DNA from 2 places in the Lysobacter korlensis genome. Region 2 is predicted to be linked to the other one. Evidence: predicted binding sites of a transcription regulator. Region 2 holds the regulator's gene; the other holds the start of a gene.

Region 1 (6,875 bases), on a different contig from region 2:
TGCCCGGTTTCACCCACACATCACTGCCTCTCGGCTTGGCCGGGGTGCCCGCGTTACACTGCCGCCCTTTCCGGCCCACGGCCCACGCATGAACCCGAACTACCTCGATTTCGAGCAGCCCATCGCCGATCTGGAAGCGAAAATCCAGGAGCTGCGCCAAGCCAGTCAGGGCTCGGCGCTCGATGTCGACAAGGAGATCCAGGGACTGCGCGACAAGCTGCGGATCCGCACGGCGCAGATTTTCCGCGACCTCAATCCCTGGCAGGTCTCGCAGCTCGCCCGGCACCCGGCGCGCCCCTATACGCTCGACTACGTGAGCGTGATCTGCGACGAGTTCCAGGAGCTTGCCGGCGACCGCGCGTTTGCCGACGACCAGGCAATCGTCGGGGGCCTGGGCCGCATCAACGGCCGCAGCGTGATGATCATCGGCCACCAGAAGGGCCGTGACACCAAGAGCAAGATCAAGCGCAACTTCGGCATGCCGCGGCCCGAGGGCTACCGGAAAGCGCTGCGCCTGATGAAGATGGCCGAGCGTTTCGGCCTGCCGCTGATCACGTTCATTGACACGGCAGGCGCGTGGCCCGGCATCAATGCCGAGGAGCGCGGCCAGTCCGAGGCGATCGCGCGCAACCTGATGGAGATGGCCGAGCTTAAGGTGCCGATCATCTGCACGGTGGTCGGTGAGGGCGGCTCCGGCGGCGCGCTCGCGATCGGCGTCGGCGATCGCACGCTGATGCTCGAATACAGCACGTATTCGGTCATCACGCCCGAAGGCTGCGCCTCGATCCTGTGGAAGACCGCCGACAAGGCGAAGGACGCGGCCGAGCAGCTGGGCCTGACCGCGCGCCGGCTGCATTCGCTGGGCCTGGTCGACAAGGTCGTGCGCGAGCCATTCGGCGGTGCGCACCGCAATCCGACGCAGATGGCCAAGCGCCTGAAAGGCGTGCTGCTCAACGAGCTCGACGCGCTGGAACCGCTGCCGGTCGGGGAACTGCTGGAGCGCCGCTACCGGCGCCTGCGCGCTTACGGCGCGTACGAGGTGGCGTAAGCGCTCGGGCGCTCGCCAGAGGCGAGCGTCATCGTCGGGCCCTGGACACCGATGCCCGACAGCAGAACGGCGGCCTCAGGGCCGCCGTTGCGTTTCTGCCAACCGGAGTGCGGCCGCGCCTCTTCAGGCGACGACGCGCAGCCCCGGCGCCATAGCGCCGCGCACCGACGCGGGTTCGGCATCCAGCCTGAAACGCGCGACCGAGCTCCGCAGGCGGGCGGCCTGATCGCTGAGCGACGCGCTCGCCGCGGCAACCTCCTCGACCAGCGTGCTGTTCTGCAAATTGCTTTCCTCGAGCTGGCTGATCGCGCTGCTGACATCGTGCAGCTTGCGCGCCTGCGCCTCGATCGAGTCGGACGCCTGCGCCGACAGAACGGCGATCTCTTCGGACGAGCCCGCCATCTCCTCGAGCGACTGGCCCGATCGCGTCACCAGGCGGTTGCCGTCGTCGACGCGCTGCCCGGCGGTGGCGATGAGCTGGCGGATGTCCTTCGCCGACTGCGTGGTGCGCTGCGCGAGCGTGCGCACCTCGGCGGCCACCACTGCGAAGCCACGGCCCTGCTCGCCCGCGCGTGCCGCCTCGACCGCCGCGTTGAGCGACAGCAGGTTGGTCTGGAACGCGATCGAGTCGATCAGGCCGATGATGTCGGCGATGCGGCGCGTGGCATCGGTGATCGACGCCATCGCGGTTACCGCGCCGCGCACCACGTCGGCGCCGTCGCGTGCCCGCTCGTGGGCCGAGCGCGTGATCTGGCGGGTCTGGCGGCTGTTCTCGGCCGAGGCCTGCACTGCGCTGACCAGCTGGCCGACGCTCGCGGCGGAGCTTTCCAGCGCGATCGCCTGCCGTTCGGTGCGCGAGGACAGGTCGGCGTTACCGTCGGCGATCTCGCGTGCGCCTGCGCCCACCTCGTCCGCCGCCATCGCGACGCCGCGCAGCGCGTCCTGCAGGTGATCCAGCGCGCTGTTGAGCGCTTCGGTCACATCCGCGATCGCGCCGTCGAATTCGCCATGCGCGCGACGGGTGAGATCGCCCGCCGCCAGCGCCGCGGTGGTCTCGTGGATTTCGGTAAACGCCTCGTCGAGTGAAGCCAGCGCGCGATTCACCGACTGCTTCAGATCGTCGAGCTCGCCCGGCAGGTCGAGTTCGATTCGATGGGTGAAGTCGCCCGCTGCCGCATGCGCCATCGTGCCGCGCAGTGACCCAAGCGCGCTCTGCAGCCCGCTCATCGCCGCGTCGACCTTGCCGCGCGATTCGCCCGGAATCGAGGCGTCCATGCGCGCGGCGAAGTCGCCGCGTGCGATCGCATCCATCACTTCATCGAGGGCGTGCATCGTGCGCGCCACCGAGTCGGCGCCCGCGTTGACGCCCTGCTTCAGCGTTGCGAGGTCGCCCGGCAGGTCGGCCTGCACCCGCTGGGTGAAATCGCCGCGCGCCACGGCGCCGAGCACCTGGTTCGATTCGGCGATCGCCGCATTGAGATTGCCCAGCAATGCCGAGAAGTCGCGGCACATCATCGCGATCGCGTCCTTGCCTTCGGCTTCGACCTTGACCGAGAAGCGACCGGCCGACACTTCGCCGATCACGCGCCGCAGCGTTTCGATCGGGCCGCGGATCGCCTGGTCGACCGCGATCGACGCCAGGATCACCAGCACCGCGAGCACCACGACCAGCGCGATACCGAACATCGCGGCCTGCTGCGATGAGCGCGAGGCTTCCGCGATCGCCGCGGTAAACGCCTTCTGCTGTGCGCTGTCGAGTTCCGCCAGGCCCTTGCTGAAATCCGCGTACGCGACCTGGATCGCCTGCGCCTTTTCCTGCAGCGCCTCGATCTGGATCTCGCCTGCGATCTGCGCGGTCACCGTCTCGCCTGCCAGCTTCACGTACGCGTCCCATTTCGCGATCAGCGGGTTGAGGCTGGATTTGAGCTCGGGGTTGGTACCGGCAAGACCGACGAGCACGGTCTTGACGTTCGTGCTCTTCTCGACTGCGTCCTCGACGAGGAACTCATCGCTGTCGCTGAGTGCCTGCGTAAACAGTGCGCGTACGTCGACCTGCTCGGCGCGCGCGGTCGACAGGCCGTTCAGCACTGGCAGCGTCCGACTGGAGAAGCCCTCGAGCGTCGCTGCATTCGAGCGCGCAACCATCACACTGAACAATGCGTAGATCACGAAGCCCAGCAGCGCCGCACCGGGCACGAGCATGACCTTCGCGCGGATCGATACCTGACGCAGCGGCCGGACGGCCTGCGCAAGCAGCGCGTGGGGAAGATTGCGGACAGCGGTGAGCATGAGGGCGACCTGCACGGGCAGCGGGCGCATGAGGGCCCGCAGTGACCGCGGTAACGGCCGGCCTGAAGCGAACTTGAAACAATTTCTGGAACAGTGCGTTCGCCCGCCGGGCGCGCCTTACGCCAGCTTGCGTTAAAGCTTTGTCAACGTGGGCCGAAAACCTCTCCACGAGGCACGCGGTCATTCGACAGGAACCGGTGCGTCGCCCCCTTGCACTGATCCTGGAGAGTTGCGTGAAAACATCCCTTGCCGTCGCGCTCGCCGCGGCGCTCAGCTTCGGCACTGCTGCCCACGCCGAGGTCCGCGTCAGCGGTTTTGGCCAGATCGTCGCGGGCACGACGCTGGACAGTTCGGAGCGCTTCCCGGCCCGAACCTACACCGACACCGTCGATTTCGAAGAAGAGTCGCTGTTCGCGATCCAGATCGACGCCGACCTCAACGAGCGCGTCACCGCGACGGCGCAGATCCTCGCCGAAGGCTCCGAAGACTTCCGGCCGGAACTCGCTTGGGCGTACGCGAACATCCAGCTGGGCAAGGGCTTCTCGACCAAGATCGGCCGCCAGCGCATCCCGTTCTACCGCTATTCGGACTTCCTCGACGTCGGTTACGCGTATCCGTGGATCCGCCCGCCGGTGGCGATGTACAACCAGCCGTGGTCGAACGCCGATGGCATCAGCCTGTCGCACAACACCTACCTCGGTAAGTGGTTCTCGCAGGCGCAGTTCCTGTACGGCCGCTTCGAGGGCGACGCGAACATCGCCGAGAACCGCTTCGCAGGCGAGCTCAGCCACCTGCGTGGCGTGTCGTGGGACGTGGAATACGACGAGTGGCTGTCGCTGCGTGCCGCCTACCTCACCGCGAAGGTGACCATCACCGGCAGCGTACTGGACCAGGTGACGAACGGCCTGCGCATGTTCCGTCAGAACGCGCTGGCGGACCGGCTCGACTACAACGACGACCCGGGCACGTTTAAGAGCGTCGGCTTCCGCATCGACAAGGCCAACTGGCTCGTCGTCGCCGAGTACTCGGAAATCGAAGTGGAGGATTCGGTGCTCGAGAACATCGACCGCACCGACTGGTACACCACCGTTGGCCGCCGCTTCGGCACGGTCATGCCGCACGTCACATACGGGCGCCAGACGGCGGGTGCGGACCTGTCGGTACTCACCGGCATCCCGATGCGCAGCCCGCTGTTCCTGCCGGTCGCCGCGGCGGCCACCAGCCAGCAGCTTGACGAAACCTTCAAGAGCGTCGGCGTGCGTTGGGATTTTGCGAGCAACGTCGCGCTGAAGCTCGACTACACCGATGTCGAGACCGAGATTGCTGGCAACCGGGACGCCGAACTCGTCTCCGCCGGCCTTGTCTTCACGTTCTGATCGGAGCACGCACATGAAATCGTTTCGTTTGATGCTGGGTGCGCTGGCCCTTGTGGCCGCCTCCCAAGCGAATGCTGGCGCGGTCGTCGCCGCCTCGGGCAGCAAGGCTGCACCGATGGACGCGGAAGCCGCCAAGCGCGTGTTCCTCGGCCGTGACCCGAATGCCCAGGTGATCTACCAGAAGGGTGGCGCGACCCGCGATGCGTTCGACAAGACCGTGCTCGGCAAGGTCGGCGCGGAACTGACGACCTACTGGTCGCGCCTGATCTTCACGGGTAAGGCGAAGGCGCCGGTCGAAGTCGGCAGCGATGCCGAGGTCAAGGCCAAGCTCGCCGCCAACCCGAACGCGGTCGGCTATATCAGCGACGCTGCGGTCGATGGTTCGGTGAAGGTGCTGCACAAGTTCTGATTCACCGATGCGGTACCCGGCGGCCTGCGCATCCATCGCGCAGGCCGCTTTTTTTTGGGCGATCCGAAAGCACCGGCAGGACGCCGCAGCATGGCACCATCGCGCCGATGCCTGCGCCTGCCCTTTCCGACCATGTGATCGCGCAACTGCCGCCCGGCCCGGTCTGCGTCGGCCTGAGCGGCGGCATGGATTCGGTGGTGCTGCTGCACCTGCTGGCGGTGGCAGCGCAGGTGCGCGAACGCGGCCTGCGCGCAGTGCACGTGCACCACGGCGTGCATCCGGATGCGGATGACTGGGCGCGGCGCTGCACCGCCTTGTGTGCACGGCTCGACGTCCGGCTCGCGGTGCGCCGCGTCCGGGTGGTGCACAACGGCAGTGGGCTCGAAGGGGCGCTGCGGGATGCACGCTACGCGGTGTTCGATTCGGAGCTGCGGCCCGGCGAATGCCTGGCGCTTGCGCACCATCTCGATGACCAGGCGGAAACGTTCCTGCTGCGCGCGCTGCGTGCATCCGGCGTCGATGGGCTCGCCGCGATTCCTGCGATGCGATTGCTCGGCGATGCACCGGTGGTGCGTCCGCTGCTCGACATCCCGCGCTCGCAACTGCACGCATATGCCCTGCGGCACCACCTGGAATGGATCGACGACCCCGGCAATGCGGATCTGTCGATGGATCGCAATTTCCTGCGCCACCGCCTGATGCCGCTGCTGCAGGAACGCTGGCCGCACGCGGCCGCGTCGTTCGCGCGAAGCGCGGCGCTGTGCCGGCAGGACAGCGATCTGCTGCTCGAAGAAGACGCGCGTACGCTGGCGGCCGCGCGCACGCTCGATGCGCAGGTGCTGCGTGTCGACGCCTTACAGGACCTCGCGCCTGCACGTCGCTCGCGTGTGTTGCGCCTGTGGCTGCGGCAATTGAAGCTGCAACCGCTCCCTGCGCATCTCGCGATGGCGGCGGGCACGCAGCTGCTTGAAGCGCGAGCGGACGCGGCCCCGCGGGTTGCGTGGTCGGGCACGGAGCTGCGCCGCTGGCGCGATCTGCTGTATGCGGGCCGTGCCCGCGCGTCGCTGCCCCTCGACTGGCGCGTACGGTGGGACGGACGCGACGCGCTTGCGCTGCCCGATGGCGGCCAGCTGCGATTGCTGGGCGACGTCCTGCTGCCGGACCGCTGCATCGTGCATGCGCGGGCCGGCGGAGAGCGCATCGTGTTGCCGGGGCGCGGCCACTCCCACGCGCTCAAGCACGTGCTGCAGGACCTCGGCGTCCCGCCCTGGCTGCGCGAGCGCCTGCCGCTGCTATCGACGGACGAAGGTGAACTGCTGGCCGCGGGCGACCTCGTCGTTTCGCACCGGCTCGACACCTGGTTGCGCGACCATCGGACGCGGCTGCATTGGCAGCCGCCGTCGGATGCGGTCGATTGACCCTCCGCACTGCGCCGCTCACACTTCGACGATGCCACGCAAAATGACTCCCGTTTCGCCCGCTCCGGCCGCGTCCGTCAGCGATTTCGAGCAATCGCTGGTTGCGCTCGAGCAACTCGTCGACCGCATGGAGCATGGCGACATGACGCTCGAGGAGTCGCTTGCCGCGTACGAGCGCGGCGTCGGCCTGTACCGGCACTGCCAGACCGCGCTCGAACAGGCCGAACTGCGCGTACGCATGCTCAGCGATCCGCAGGATCCATCGAGCCGCGCTCCGTTCCCGGGCATGGCCGGTCCGAACACGACCGATGGTTGAGGCATCGATGGAGTCCTGG
Region 2 (6,875 bases):
GCGCTCAGGCGCACGTTGCCGGTTTCAGGCTTGCCGGCGGCGCGGCGCTGCTGCGGTGATTCGATGCCATGGTCGATCGCGTTGCGCATCAGGTGCACCAGCGGATCGGCCAGCGCCTCGACGAGGTTGCGATCAAGTTCGGTATCGGCGCCGACGACTTCGAGGTCGACGGCCTTGCCGAGCTGGCGCGACACATCCCGCGCGAGTTTGGGGAAGCGCGAGAACACGCGACCGACCGGCTGCATGCGCACGGTCATCACCGCCGACTGCAGGCGCGAGGTGGCGGCATCAAGCGCGGTGACCGCACGATCGAGATCCTCGTCGCGCAGGCGCGGACGGATCGTCTTGAGGCGGTTGCGCGCCAGCACCAGTTCGCCGACCAGGTTCACCATCGCGTCCAGGCGCCGCACGTCGACGCGCACGGTGGCTTCGGCGGGCTCGGCATTCGCCGCGGCAACCGGCTTCGGCTTGGGTTTGGTGTCGCGCGCCGGGGGGGGCGGCTTCGGCTTGGGCGCTGCCGCCGCGGCCGGCGCTGCACCGGGCAGGGCGCCCGCACCGTGCAGGCTGTCGAGCAGGGCGTCGAAGTCCAGGTCGTCGAGGTTTTCAGGCAGGTCGGTGACCTGCATAGTCGGCGCTGCGGCGACGGCCGGCTCCGCCGGACCGACGTGCAGCGCGGCGACCAGTGATTCCGGTGGTTCCTCGGGCGTTTCGCCACGCCCGATCGCATCGAGCATATCGCTGAGCAGGTCGATCGACTGCTGCGTCGCGTCGAACGCGATTTCGTCCATCGACGCTTCGCTGCTGCGCGCGGCGTTGAGCCGGTCCTCGACCGCGTGGCAAATCGTCACCATCGCGGGGAAGTCGAGGAAGCCTGCGCCGCCCTTGATCGTGTGGAAGCCGCGGAACACCGCATTGAGGCAGTCGCGGTCGTACGGCGACTGTTCCAGTGCGACGAGCTGCTCGCCGAGCTGGTCGACGATTTCGCGCGCCTCGATCAGGAAGTCAGCGCAGATGTCGGATTCGGCTTCGCTCACGTCAAAGTCCCAGCGATGACAACAAATCGTTTGCGTCGTCCTGCGTGGCCGGTGCGGCATCGACGCCGGTGACGGCCGGGCCGAAGCCCTTCGACGACGCGGGCAGCTGCAGCGGCGCGGACTCGGGCATCACGCCATCGCTTGCGGCATGCACGCAGCGCACGATGTCGACGACGCGCTTGATGATCTGGCCGGTCAGGTCCTGGTAGCCCTGCGCGGCGGTCATTTCGGAAAACCGCACGCGCATGCCGGCCGCGGCCTCGGCCGCCTCGCTTCCCGGCGCGACCGGAATCGTCGCCAGCAGGTCGCGGCACTGGTCGATCATGTCCATCGTGCGATGGCTGGCGTCCTCACTCATCTTCACCGCGTGCTCGAGGCGCGCGCAGGCCTCGGGCAGCGAGCCGCCGGTGCTCGCGCCCTCGCCGTCGCCGAAGGCCTGGCCGAGTTCGCGTGCAAGCCGCACCAGGCCCTGCACCAGCGGTTGGTTGCGCCATTCGACCAGCGCGTCGAGGTTTTCGCGGAAGCCGGCCTGGTCGTCATTCTCGATCGCCCCAAGCGCGGCGCGCACGCGCCGGATGATGGCCTCGCGACTGTCGGTCGACAGACTGTCGGGATCGGTGAGGACCTGGGCGTTCACGCCGCGGCCTCGAGGCGCTCGAAGATCTTGCCCAGCTTCTCGCTCAGGGTGCCGGCGGTGAACGGCTTGATGACGTAGCCGTTCACGCCCGCCTGGGCGGCTTCGATGATCTGTTCGCGCTTGGCTTCGGCCGTGACCATCAGCACCGGCGTCTTGCTCAGCGCGGCGTCGGCACGCACGTGCTTGAGCAGTTCCATGCCCGTCATGCCCGGCATGTTCCAGTCGGTGATGATCAGGTCGTACTTCGCGCGCTTGAGTTCCTCGAGCGCCGTCGTGCCGTCGTCGGCCTCGGCGGTGTTGGAAAAGCCCAGGTCGCTGAGCAGGTTCTTGACGATGCGGCGCATGGTCGAGAAGTCGTCGACGATGAGAATCTTGATGTTCTTGTCCATGAAGGGCTCGTGCGGCGATGCGGTAATGGGGTGGGGCGCATACCGGCGGGGTCAGGTCCGGCACACGCCCCTTGCGGCGGATATCGACCGGTGCCGTCGGTCCTGAACCTTCCGGACCAGGACGACACCGGTTCGGTGACGCGTGTCGCGATCAGTCGTCGTTGTCGGCGTCGATGCCGCGCCAGTCGCCCAGGCGAGAGCGCAGCCGGAGCATGGCCTGGCCGTGGATCTGGCAGACGCGTGATTCGCTGATCGACAGCACCGCGCCGATTTCGCGCAGGTTCAGTTCCTGCTCGTAGTACAGCGACAGCACCAGTTGCTCGCGCTCGGGCAGCAGGCCGATCGCGGCACCAAGCGCGCCGCGGAACTCCTCGTGCTCGAATGCGCGTGCCGGCGTCGTGCCATCGGCGGTGGCCAGGCGCGGCTCGCCGTCGTGCTCCTCGGCATGCGCGTCCAGGCTCAGCAACTGTCCGCGTGCGGCGTCCTCGAGCATCGCGTGGTACTCGGGGATGCTCACGCCGAGCGCGGTGGCGACTTCCTGCGACGTCGCAGCGCGGCCGGTGGCCTGCTCGACGGCGCGCGTGGCAGCGACGACGTCGCGGTAGCGGCGATGCACCGAGCGCGGCACCCAGTCGCCACGACGGATCTCGTCGATCATCGCGCCGCGGATGCGGATCGAGGCATACGTCTCGAACGCGGCACCCTGGTCGGACTGGAAGTTCTTCGCGGCCTCGATGAGGCCGAGCATGCCGGCCTGGATCAGGTCATCGATCTCGACGCTGGCGGGCAGCTTCGCGGCGAGGTGGTGCGCGATGCGGCGCACGAGTTCGGCGTGCTTCTCGACGATCGCGGCGGTGTCGACCTGCGGGCGCGCAGCGCGGTACTGGGCGGCGGCCATGGCATTCATGCGGCGCTCCTGGCTGGGGTCACCAGCCGTTCAAGGAAAAATTCGACATGTCCGCGCGGACCTTGCGGGACCTGCCATTGGGATGCGCGTCGCGCGATGTCGCGGAAAGCGAGTGCGGACGGGCTGGATGGGAATGCCTCGACGACGGCTTCCTGGCGTTGCACCGCGCGGCGCAGCCATTCATCGCGTGGAATCGCACCGAGATACGACATCGTGACGTCGAGGAAACGCGCGCTGACGCGTTCGAGCTTCTCGAACAGGTGGCGGCCTTCCTGCGGGCTGCCGACCTGGTTCGCGAGCACCTGCACCCGGGTCACACCGCGTTCGCGGCTGAGCACCTTGACCAGCGCGTAGGCGTCGGTGACCGAGGCCGGCTCGTCGCAGACCACGATGATCACGTCCTGCGCGGCCTGGCAGAACGTCAGCACGCCATCGGCGATGCCGGCTGCGTTGTCGACGACCATCGTGTCGATGGGCAGGTCGAGCTGGCTGAAGGCATGCACCAGGCCGACGTGCTGCGCCGGGGTGAGTTCGGTCATGTGGCGCTTGCCCGATGCGGCGGGGACCACCCAGAGGCCACCGGGGCCTTCGATGATCGTGTCGGCCAGTTCGCAGCGTCCGGCGATCACGTCGGCCAGCGTGAAGCGCGGCGACAGGCCGAGCATCACGTCGACGTTGGCGAGGCCGAGGTCGGTGTCGAGCAGCAGCGTGCGGCGGCCGGCCATCACCAGCGACATCGCCAGGTTGACCGAGACCGACGTCTTGCCGACGCCGCCCTTGCCGCTGGCCACCGCGATCACCCTGACCGGCGCGACGCTCGCCGGCGTGGCGGGCGCCGCTTCGGCGCAAGGGGCCGGGTCGGCGGCCGTGGTGTCATGTCCGTTCATGTCGTGTCCGAGGCAGGATGCGTTGGGGTCAGGCGACGGCATGGCGGTCCTCGGTCATCAAGGGGTTGTCGGCAGCGCGGCGCAGTTTTTCGAGTGAAGCGACGAGGCGAACGGGGTCGGCGGCCTCGATGTCGTGCGGCACCTGCTGTCCCGAAGTGGTGTAGGCGAGATGCATGTCCTGCTTGACCAGCACCGACAGCGCGGCGCCCAGGCGGCCGGTCTCGTCGGTCTTGGTCAGCACCACGCCTTCCGGCGAAGCCGGGCGGTAGCGGCGGATGATTTCGCTGAGGTCATGCGGGTGCGCGTTGGCGGGCAGCACCAGCAGGCTGCGCACACGGCGCGCAGTGCGCAGCCACAGGATCTGGCTCAGCAGCGCGCGGTCGCGGGCGGCGTAGCCGGCGGTATCGACCAGCACCAGCGGGTAGTCGGCCAGCTGGTCGAGCGTGGCGTTCAGCGCTTCCGGGCCGTCGGCCTCGCAGACGGTGATGCCGAGTCGGCGGCCGTGCGCATGCAGCTGTTCGCGCGCACCGGCGCGACTGACGTCGGTGGTGACCAGCGCGACGTCGCGGGCGCGGTTGCGGGCAGCGAAGCGCGCCGCGAGCTTGGCGATGGTGGTGGTCTTGCCGGCGCCGGTCGGGCCGACCAGTGCGATCACGCCGCCGTCGTCGATCGGCTCGGCGCGGTGGGTCATGATCATGCGCGCCAGTTCGGCGCACATCGGCTCGCGGGTCTCTTCGGGCGTGAGGTTTGCGTCGATGCGGGCGGCAACGCTCTGCGCGACGCTCTCGTCGCAGCCGCAGGCCACCAGCGTGTCGAACACATACGCACGGCCGGCCGAACCGCGCAGGCGCTCGATCGCGTACTGGTCCATCTGGCGTTCGATCAGCTCACGCATCGACGCCAGCTCGTTGCGCATCGCTGCGAGCGTCGGATCCTCGACGGGCGTGGCGACTGCCTGCAGCACGGGTTCGGCGGGCACTGCGATGGCGACCGGCGCAGCGGCCGGGGTCACCTCCGCCACCGGATCGATCGCGGCAATCGGAGCCGGAGCCGGAGCCGCTGCAGCAATCGGGGCGGCAACCGGCGGCGCGACTTCCATCGTTGCGACCGGCACCATCGGCGCGGCTTCGACCACCGGAGCCGGTGCGACCATCGCTTCGGCGGCCTGGGCGGCCGGCGACGGCATCTCGGCCACCGGTGCCGGCATTTCGCGGGCCTGTTCGGCGGCGGAAAGGCGGGCGAGCAGTTCGAGGAAATTGTCGCCGGGCGCCAGGGTGGCCGGTGCCGCAGCGGGTGCGGCAGGCGCGTGGGACGCGGCCGCGAAATCATTCGGGTTGAATACGCTCTCCTCCACGACGCTGCTCGTCAGCAGCGAGGCCATGGCCGGCGGGTGCGAGCGCGAGGCGGCCTGCGACGCAGCGCGCCGGGCCGAAGCGGCGTCGGCCTCGGCGGCCGCGGCGTCGACGCGGAATACCGCGCGTGCCCGCGCTGCAAGCGAGTCGCGCGGCGTGGTGCCTGACATCGCGGCGATCATCGCCTCGGCGCGCGTGCCGAGCGATCGCGTGGCGGGCGCCACGCGCGGTTCCTCGGCTGCGGTGCGGGCTGCGGCGGTTTCCTGACGCGCGTACGCGGTCGGAGCCGGCATCTGCACCACGTTCGGGGCTGCGCGCGGCGCCGGGGCTGCGAACGTGCCCGGAGCTGCGAACGTGCCCGGAGCGGCGGTGCGCAGCGCCTGCTGGACCAGCGCCTCGTCGTAATCGGTGGCGGCCACCACCTCGATGCCTTCCGGAATCGAGCGGTTCGAGAGGATCACCGCGTCCGCGCCCTGCTCGTCGCGAACCATCCGCAGCGCGGTGCGCATGTCAGGGGCGACGAAGCGTTTGATTCTCATCAGTGACTCCTTGAACTTGGGGCGCGAAATACGGGGTATTGGGTCGGTCGGAACAGCCATGGCCGCTCCCTGCCAATGACAAGGCAATAACCGTGCCTACGGTTGGGGCTGCGCTTCGACGGGCTTCCGTCGTGGCTGCGGGTGGGGTGTGCGGATTGCCGTCAGGCGGTGCCGGGGTGAGGCTTCGGGCCGGGCCGGGCCGGGCCGGGCCGGGCGCGGGGCGTGGGGCGTGGGGGTTCGATGGGCGCGGCGGGTGACGGTGGGGCGCCGGGCGTCGCGCCGCCTTGCGGCTCGATTGGCGGGCGGAAACTCGTGTGGGAGGAATGCGGACGGCAGGTTCCGCCGGCCCGCCGCGGGGGTTCGACATTCCTCGTGCCGCTTGGGCGGCACTCCTCATTCCGACCGAGCGGTACACGTGTTGCTGCTAGGCGTTGGTCAGGTCGCGGGAGAGGGGCGCGTGCGGGTTACGCCCCGGCCCGGATGGCCGTCCGGGCAATGGGGCGGCCGCGCGAAATGGCCCTGCGCGGTTTGTCTGGCGCGATGCGGGGCGGCGCGGGCGCCGGGCGTTCGGCCGGGCGAGATGGTCGTAGGCGGAGTGTCCGCCCCGGCCCGACGCGGGGGCGCCGGCGTTCGCCGGAGCACGCGCCGGCTCATCCGGACCGTCGGCACAGCCGCCGGGCGCTCGAGCGGCAGTGCCGCGCACGTCAGGTGGCGGAGATTCGCGGCGAGCGAGTGCTTCGCCCTCCCGGCCCGTCGGCGTAGCCGCCGGGCGTTCGGCGCGGCGCGCGGCAGTGCCGCGCACGTTAGGTGGCGGAGATTCGCGGTGAGCGGGTGCTTCGCCCTCCCGGCCCGTCGGCGTAGCCGCCGGGCGTTCGGCGGCGCGCGATCGTCCACCGGACGATCGCAAGCGCGCCGCCTCACCCCACCGACCCCACCAGTCGCAGGCGCTTGTCTTCGGGCACTTCGCCATACGCCAGCACCGCAAGCTGCGGCACGCTGTGGCGCACGAGGCGGGCGATCGCGGCGCGGATCTGGCCGGGCACCAGCAGCACGGCGGGCTCGCCGAGGCTTTCCTGGCGCGCGACGCATTCGCTGAGGTTCTGGTGCAGGCGCTCGGCCAGGCCCGGCTC

What was found. Region 2 encodes FliA, which starts transcription of late flagellar genes. Its sites were predicted from a motif close to TAAAGTTTNNCNNNCNNNGGCCGATAA; they were not measured.
Region 1: the regulator FliA is predicted to act here: its motif matches at 3,388-3,414, upstream of ACFFGH_RS14255 (methyl-accepting chemotaxis protein).

Annotation. Positions count from the first base shown of each region.
Region 1 is NZ_JBHLTG010000003.1:243,820-250,694, reverse strand. It holds gene ACFFGH_RS14260 (acetyl-CoA carboxylase carboxyltransferase subunit alpha) at 89-1,048, shown strand; gene ACFFGH_RS14255 (methyl-accepting chemotaxis protein) at 1,172-3,367, opposite strand; gene ACFFGH_RS14250 (hypothetical protein) at 3,571-4,713, shown strand; gene ACFFGH_RS14245 (type 2 periplasmic-binding domain-containing protein) at 4,727-5,122, shown strand; gene tilS (tRNA lysidine(34) synthetase TilS) at 5,230-6,540, shown strand; gene ACFFGH_RS14235 (exodeoxyribonuclease VII small subunit) at 6,584-6,856, shown strand; gene ACFFGH_RS14230 (polyprenyl synthetase family protein) at 6,849-6,875, shown strand, end outside.
Region 2 is NZ_JBHLTG010000001.1:941,366-948,240, forward strand. It holds gene ACFFGH_RS04190 (chemotaxis protein CheA) at 1-1,094, opposite strand, end outside; gene ACFFGH_RS04195 (protein phosphatase CheZ) at 1,036-1,602, opposite strand; gene cheY (chemotaxis response regulator CheY) at 1,668-2,060, opposite strand; gene ACFFGH_RS04205 (RNA polymerase sigma factor FliA) at 2,212-2,967, opposite strand; gene ACFFGH_RS04210 (MinD/ParA family protein) at 2,964-3,854, opposite strand; gene flhF (flagellar biosynthesis GTPase FlhF) at 3,883-5,745, opposite strand; gene flhA (flagellar biosynthesis protein FlhA) at 6,663-6,875, opposite strand, start outside.